Regions from separate parts of the Salinivibrio sp. MA427 genome, predicted to be linked through region 2. Evidence: riboswitches for the same ligand, from Rfam matches in the RefSeq annotation. Region 2 holds a riboswitch; the other holds the start of a gene.

Region 1 (3,312 bases), on a different contig from region 2:
GTAGTTCAGTTGGTTAGAATACCGGCCTGTCACGCCGGGGGTCGCGGGTTCGAGTCCCGTCCACTCCGCCACTACTTAGAAGCCCTAGCTGAAAAGCTGGGTTTTTTTGTTGTTGGGCGACCAGACAGATCGCTTTATAAATAAGCGATTAAACGTCTGACCAGTAATTGATGGTGGTAATTTGTCGCGAGATCGCTACAATAGGCAACTATCTACAGGGGTATAGCTCCAACTGGCAGAGCAGCGGATTCCAAATCCGCGTGTTGGGGGTTCGAATCCCTCTACCCCTGCCAAATATTAAAGCATCGACATTGTCGGTGCTTTTTTTATGTCTACTGTCTGTGGTAGTAACCGCGCCTTTCTTCCCTTTTTCTTCCTCCTGTTTCTTGTTCACATGTCGCGGTATGATGAGTTTTTACCAATCGAAAGGAGCACCCAGTGGTAAGCATATTGTGGGTAGGGCTTGGTGGCGCATTAGGGGCGTCCTCGCGTTTTTTAGTTTCAGAGTGGAGCGTCGCGGTGTTTGGTCGAGGATTCCCGTACGGCACCCTAATGGTTAATGTGCTGGGCTCATTAGCAATGGGCGTCTTTTTAGCGGCGATGAGCCAAGAGCTAATTGCCCCGGTCCCTTGGCGTCAACTGATTGCGATTGGCTTTTTAGGGGCTTTTACCACCTTCTCGACGTTCTCTGTCGATACCTTGATGCTGTTCCAACATGGAGAAACGGTGAAAGCCTTGCTAAATGTTGGTTTGAATCTCGCCTTATGCCTCGGAGCGGCAGCGATGGGGGCTTGGCTGTTGGGACGTATTACCGGGTAATAGAAAACATCGCGTACGTCGCTTGTTGTTGCGGCGGTGATTTCTTATACTGGCATTGAACTTGTCGGAGTGCCAATTGGCTGAGACCACATAAAGTGGGATCCGTTGAACCTGATCTGGTTAAGACCAGCGAAGGGAACAAGAGATGCTTCAGATCACAGACGCAACCCGTCTGCCAGTTTGCTCACATCTCAAATTCAGCGTTTTCCGGCAAGCATTAATTCCCATAATGAACACCGGAGTAATGCTATGTCGACCCGTAAACAGGCCCGCCTTGAGGCCAAATCCTTTATCGATTCCCTTTCTGCGCAAACCTACCCCAACTCGGAAAAAGTCTATGTCGAGGGCTCGCGACCTGACATTCGCGTCGGGATGCGCGAGATCCATCTTTCCCCCACCTTTGTGGGCGGCAGCAAAGAAAAGCCTCAGTATGAAGACAATGAGTCCATTCGGGTTTATGACACATCAGGGCCTTATACCGACCCACAGAGTACTATCGATATTTACCAAGGCTTAGCGCCAGTGCGAAAAGCCTGGATCGATGAACGTGCCGATACGGAGTTTCTTGATGCGGTGAGCTCTGACTATGCCCAAACCCGCCTCAGTGATGAAACCTTGGATGAACTTCGCTTTAGTGCCTTACCATCTATCCGCCGCGCGAAACCTAATCAGTGTGTGACTCAACTGCATTACGCACGCCAAGGCATCATTACCCCAGAAATGGAATTTATCGCCATTCGCGAAAATATGGGGCGTCAGCAGTATCGTGAAGAGCAGCTGAACCGCCAGCATCCCGGGGAAAGCTTTGGTGCGCATTTGCCATCACAAATCACCCCCGAATTTGTGCGCCAAGAGATCGCCGAAGGGCGGGCGATTATTCCGGCTAACATTAATCACCCAGAAGCGGAGCCGATGATCATCGGGCGTAACTTCCTGGTGAAAGTGAATGCCAATATTGGTAACTCAGCGGTGAGCTCCTCAATAGAGGAAGAAACTGAAAAATTGGTATGGTCGACTCGTTGGGGTGCGGATACGGTGATGGATTTATCGACGGGCCGCAATATTCACGAAACCCGCGAGTGGATTTTACGTAATAGCCCAGTCCCGATTGGCACTGTGCCTRTGTATCAGGCGCTTGAGAAAGTGAACGGCATTGCCGAAGACCTGACCTGGGAAGTCATGCGCGATACCTTGATAGAGCAAGCCGAGCAAGGGGTCGACTACTTTACCATTCACGCTGGGGTGCGTTTGCACTATGTGCCCATGACCGCCAATCGCGTGACTGGGATTGTCTCGCGCGGTGGATCGATTATCGCCAAATGGTGCTTGGCGCATCATCAAGAAAGTTTCCTGTATACCCATTTTCGCGAAATCTGCGAAATCTGTGCCGCTTACGACGTGTCTTTGTCGTTGGGCGATGGGCTGCGTCCCGGCTCAGTGGCAGACGCGAACGACGAAGCGCAATTCAGTGAGCTACGTACCCTGGGCGAGCTCACCAAGGTGGCATGGGAATACGATGTGCAGGTGATGATTGAAGGCCCTGGCCACGTGCCCATGCATATGATCAAAGAGAACATGGACGAGCAGCTCACCCATTGCCATGAAGCGCCTTTCTATACTCTCGGCCCGCTAACCACCGACATTGCTCCCGGTTACGATCATATTACCTCCGGCATTGGTGCGGCGATGATTGGCTGGTTTGGGTGTGCGATGCTCTGTTATGTCACGCCCAAAGAACATCTGGGTCTGCCCAATAAGGAGGATGTTAAAATTGGGCTTATCACCTACAAGCTTTGCGCGCATGCTGCGGACTTAGCTAAAGGACACCCGGGGGCGCAGGTGCGTGATAACGCCATTTCTAAAGCGCGCTTTGAATTCCGCTGGGAAGACCAGTTCAATCTATCCCTTGATCCGTTCACGGCACGCGCCTATCACGATGAAACACTGCCTCAAGAGTCGGGCAAGGTCGCACATTTTTGCTCGATGTGTGGACCGAAGTTCTGCTCCATGAAAATCAGCCAGGAAGTCCGGGACTACGCCAAAGAAAACGGCTATGCCGCCGCGGGTCAAGCGATTGATGTCGCTATGCTGGAAGACCCGTTAGCAGGCATGCAGCAAAAATCGCAAGAATTCCGAGAAAAGGGCAGTGAGCTCTACCTGCAAAAATCCCATCTTCAGCCACAACACGGTACTGAGGTGGAAGACAGCGACAAGGTGGGATCATGAGTTTGACTCCGTTTGCGCCTATGTCTGAAGGCGTAGGCCCATTATATCCGGTGGTGGACGATGTGGATTTGCTCGAACGCTTACTTTGTTTGGGGGTGAAAACTGTGCAACTGCGCGTGAAGCAGCCAGCGCATCCACAATTGGCGGATTGGATACAGCGCGCGGTGGCATTGGGCCGCGCGCACCATGCGCAGGTGTTTATCAACGATCACTGGCAGCTCGCGCTTGAAGCTGGCGCCTATGGCGTCCATCTAGGGCAACAAGACT
Region 2 (4,613 bases):
GGAATGTGTGCCGTCGGTGTCGGTCGAAATGCTAGCAAAAGCGGCGGTGGATCCCGGTTCAAGTCAGTTGCATCATGAGCTTTTGAGCACGTCACAAGGGATGACGCAATACTGTGCCCGTTATCCGAGTAACGCAACAGAAATCGATACCGGCGATCTCTTTGGTCAGCTCAAGCAAGAATATGACGCCACCTTAATTGGGATCGACCAAGGCCAAGGTATTGTTTTGAACCCGCCAGTGGGGACAAAAGTATTGCCGGGCGACCGTCTTTTTTATATCGCCGCCCAGCGCTTGCCACATTGGTCCGCCGCGTAAGCACGCTATCTAATCAAAGTGCATTATTTAACGAGAGCGTGCGATTCAACCAACGCATGCTTGGATAAATAAACACTTTCATCAGCGGGGTAGGCGAAAAAATGATGTACCGGCCCTGCCCCTCTTCCAACGATTAACTGTTGGCTATGCGCTAAGGCGTCAGTGAGATAACGCTTAGCCGCTCGCCCGGCGTCAATGGGTGTCAGTCCCTGCGCATAAAACGAGGCAATCGCCGCCGACAGTGAACAGCCTGTGCCATGGGTGTTAGGCGTTTCAATGCGGCGCGCACTCAGGGTTTGACACGTATCTCGGCTAATCCACACATCCAGACTCTCTGGCGCATGATGCAAGTGCCCACCTTTTAGCATCACATACGGACATCCGAGCTTGCGCAGTGCCGGCACTAAGGCGTACATCTCTTCGGTGGTTGTCGGAACAGGACACCCGGTTAAACGCGCGGCCTCTGGCAAGTTGGGGGTTAAAATGGTCGCGCGCGGGATCAATGTATTGATCAGTGCATCCATGGCGTCATCATCTAATAACGGATCGCCGCTGGTGGCGATCATGACCGGATCGAGCACGACTGGTAAGTGCGGGGAACGCGCGAGCACAGCGGCTACTTCGCGAATAATCGCTTGGTTGGCGAGCATGCCGATTTTCACGGCACGTACCGGCATGTCGTATAACACAGCATTCAGTTGCGCGCGAACAAACGCTGGGTCGACCGGCGAGACGGCCTCAACGCCACAGGTATTTTGTGCAGTTAAGGCGGTGATCGCCGAGCAGGCATAGCCGCCCGTGGCTGAAATCGCTTTAATATCGGCTTGAATACCAGCTCCCCCACCGCTGTCTGAGCCGGCGATGGTGAGAATAACAGGTGGTGATTGGTTCATATTGGCCCCTTAATCATGAGGGGCGGAAGGAGACAAAACCACGCACGATGGCGCGACCTTGTGTGCTGAGCACGTCAGTTCCCTCCGCCAGTGCTAACTGGATCAGGTTCTACGGGTCCTGCTTTCGCAGTCTCAGCAATTGCTTGCTCCCCGACTAACACGGTCAGAATATAAACCTTAGTGATAAAGCGCAAGTATGATGGCGCTAATTGCGCGTTTAGGCCATCTCATTATTATTGCTGGTTGCATTGCTATTGATCGTCGCATTGCTATTGATCGTCGCGTTGCCTTGATTGGCGGTTTTAAGCAGTTGTTCAAATCCTTCTTGGATTAGCGGCCGTGCGTATAAAAAGCCCTGCACTTGGTCGCAGCCAATGGTTTGTAGCACATACTGCTGGTCCTCTTTTTCAACACCCTCGGCGACCACACCATGACCAAAGCCATGGGCCAAATCAATCACGCTACCCACCAAGTGCTTATCACTGGCGTTGGTAGCCAAGTCTTGGATAAAGCTGCGATCAAGTTTGACCCAATCGACCGGTAACTGTTTAAGGTAACTGAGCGAGCTGTAGCCGGTGCCAAAGTCATCGAGGGCGATATGCATGCCTGCATCTCGCAATTGTTGTAGCTCTTTCAGTGCCACCGACATGTGCTGGATCAGTGCTGATTCTGTCACCTCTAATTGAATCAGATGCAAAGGGACATCAACTGCCTGGCACCGAGCTAAGACGCTGTCAGCAAAGCCGGGGCGAAACTGCTGGGCAGAAACATTGACTGACAGGTGAAAGCTATCGTTRATCAGTTTATTTTTTCGCCAACATTCAACCGCGGCTAAGGCCATCACCAGTACGTGGTCGCCCAGTTGGATCATGTCTGCGCTGCGTTCGGCGATGGGGATAAATTCCGCCGGACTGATGGCCCCAAGGGTCGGATGCTGCCAACGCAACAGCGCTTCCGCGCCTATCATCAAACCGCCGTCTAATCGCCATTTGGGTTGATACACCAGTGATAATTGTCCGCTTTGCAGTGCTGGCCCTAATTCGGTGCGAATCAAATGCGCGCGCTGAGCTTGGCTGTCAAGCTCAGGCTGATATTCGCCGATAAGTTGGTCATCCGTCGGAATCGCTAAAATGGCTTGACGAAACAGTTGCGCCACATCTTGTGTCTCAAGCTCCGTGCGGCTGATACCAATGTGGCAACGTAAAAACATTAAACGCCCATCGAGCGTGTGATGTCCGCTGATCAACCGATTGATGCGCGCGGCTTTTTCTACGGCATGGTTATCGTGTTCTTCAATCAGCATCACCAGTCGTGTGCTATCCCAAACGCCAATGCGATGTGGGCGCGCCACTGTACTATTGGCTAGCAGATTAGCCACTTGTTTGTATAGTGCCTCTGTCATTAAATGACCTTGGTGTTTGGTCACCGCTTCCATGCCATCTAAGGCAATCATCATCACAGTCACCGGCCCTTTGCTCAGCTGGCGCTCAGCGGCATCTAATAATGCGCGACGATTTGGTAGCCCGGTTAACGGATGGGTCAAAGAAAGCGCGCGTAAAGACACCTCATCGTGATCAAAGGGTTTGCTGATGTAATCAATCGCGCCACGGCATAACGCTTGGTTACGCAAATTCAGGTCATTATCTGCGGTGAGTACCATCACGGGCGGGCAATGCTCATCTAAAGCGTCATTAAGATCATCCAGCACCAGTAAGCCAGAGCGCTGCGGCATCCGCATATCGAGTAAAATCAGGTCGGGAACGGGGGAGAGAGCATCGGTAACAAGGCGAGGATCGGTGAGTCCGTTCAGCTGTTGATAACCGGCTTGCTTGAGCATGGTAGACAGTAAGTGAATGTTTTCCGGTCGATCATCAATGATCAATATATGTGCTTGTGACGGATCCTTTGTCATAGCCTCTCCTCTAATAATAATTGTATGGCCTCAGCCAAGTCCGCTGACGAGAGCGGCAGCGATAAACGTCGTAATGTCGGTTTGTTATGCGGTTCGTCGCATGGGTTGTCAGTCAGAACAATGAGTGGTTTGTCGCCAAATAGTGCTTGTATTTGTTCGGACGTTGCCGCAACGCTATCAGCCGCCATAATGACTAACGATGGCGGAGACGCGAGCGCAACAGCCTCAGCCAGTGACAGCCCATGCGCATGATAGAGTGTCAACATTGGCCAATCTTCAAAGCAATCGGTCATCAGGCGCTGGCGGGCACTGTTATTATCAATATAGAGCACGCGATGCGGCTGGCTCACGCGGAGACACGTACAACCTTGATCGTCAGGTCGCGTCGACGCTCGGTAAGGGAACGTTACTGCAAAACAACTGCCCTTGCCTGGCTGGCTTTTTACTGACATCTCGCCTTGCATTTGCACAACCAATTGATGGCTCACCGCTAACCCCACACCTGCCCCTTCAATCTGTGATTGTTCGGCGGCCAAGCGGTTAAAAGGCTCAAAAAGATGGTTTAACCGATTTTCAGCAATACCGATCCCGGTATCTGATACAGAGATCGTCAAGGTTGACGATGGTTGACTGGCTTCAACCCATACTCGCCCCTGAGGATGGTTATATTTAATCGCGTTGCTGAGTAAATTGATCAACACTTGTTTGAAACGGGTTGGATCCACATATAGGTCGCCACTCAGATCCGCGGGTAGGCACTCATCTAACTCAACGTGCTGTTGCTGTGCGAGCGGGAGTAGTGTTCGAACGGCATCACTGACAAGGGCGCGAACCGGATACCAGGTGACATTGACCACCGTTTTTCCTGCCTCAAGTTTGGCAAGATCCAGCACATCATTAATTAAGGTGAGTAAGTGGCGACCACTTTGGTGAATTTGATCGACATATTGCCGTTGCGTCTCCGTCAAGCGAGGAGAAGAGGATCGTTGTAGTAGTTGCGCATAACCGAGCACACTGTTTAAAGGCGTGCGCAGCTCATGACTCATGGCAGAGAGAAAATCACTTTTGGCTTGATTGGCGCGTTCTGCCTCGTGCTTCGCTTGCAGCAATGGTGTGGCATCATACCCAACAGTCACGATGGCGTAAGGCTCTCCCTCTACGTGGCGAATAAGCGTTTTAGCGAGCTTAAAAGTCCGACCATCTCTTAATGTCACATCTACATGAACGGGTTCACCATCGAGCGTCAGTTGGTGATCAAGCGCATTGAGGGTTTCGCGCATTCCCTCAGGCAAGGCACCATGAATTGCCTCAGCAAGCTGTTCAACATGCTCGACATTTAATGCTTGTAGGCAGGCGTAATTTGCAAGCGAATATTGTCCGCCCAGCTCTCGGACAAAAACAGGATTGGCGATCGCATTAATAATGGTTTTGAGTTGATTGCGTTCGTGTTTAATACGCGTCTGAGCCTGAGTCAGCGCGCGCATATCAGACA

Evidence for each region. Region 2 has a riboswitch for thiamine pyrophosphate ahead of thiD (bifunctional hydroxymethylpyrimidine kinase/phosphomethylpyrimidine kinase). Riboswitches for the same ligand answer to the same signal wherever they lie in the genome.
Region 1: linked by a shared signal. The riboswitch ahead of thiC (phosphomethylpyrimidine synthase ThiC) and the one ahead of thiD (bifunctional hydroxymethylpyrimidine kinase/phosphomethylpyrimidine kinase) in region 2 are both predicted to bind thiamine pyrophosphate.

The regions. Positions count from the first base shown of each region.
Region 1 is NZ_MUFH01000002.1:158-3,469, forward strand. It holds tRNA gene BZG79_RS00290 (tRNA-Asp) at 1-71, shown strand, start outside; tRNA gene BZG79_RS00295 (tRNA-Trp) at 217-293, shown strand; gene crcB (fluoride efflux transporter CrcB) at 439-819, shown strand; TPP riboswitch at 875-974, shown strand; gene thiC (phosphomethylpyrimidine synthase ThiC) at 1,069-3,045, shown strand; gene thiE (thiamine phosphate synthase) at 3,042-3,312, shown strand, end outside.
Region 2 is NZ_MUFH01000076.1:323-4,935, forward strand. It holds partial or broken gene BZG79_RS07210 (two pore domain potassium channel family protein) at 1-316, shown strand, start outside; gene thiD (bifunctional hydroxymethylpyrimidine kinase/phosphomethylpyrimidine kinase) at 340-1,209, opposite strand; TPP riboswitch at 1,272-1,372, opposite strand; gene BZG79_RS07220 (EAL domain-containing protein) at 1,427-3,121, opposite strand; gene BZG79_RS07225 (ATP-binding protein) at 3,118-4,613, opposite strand, start outside.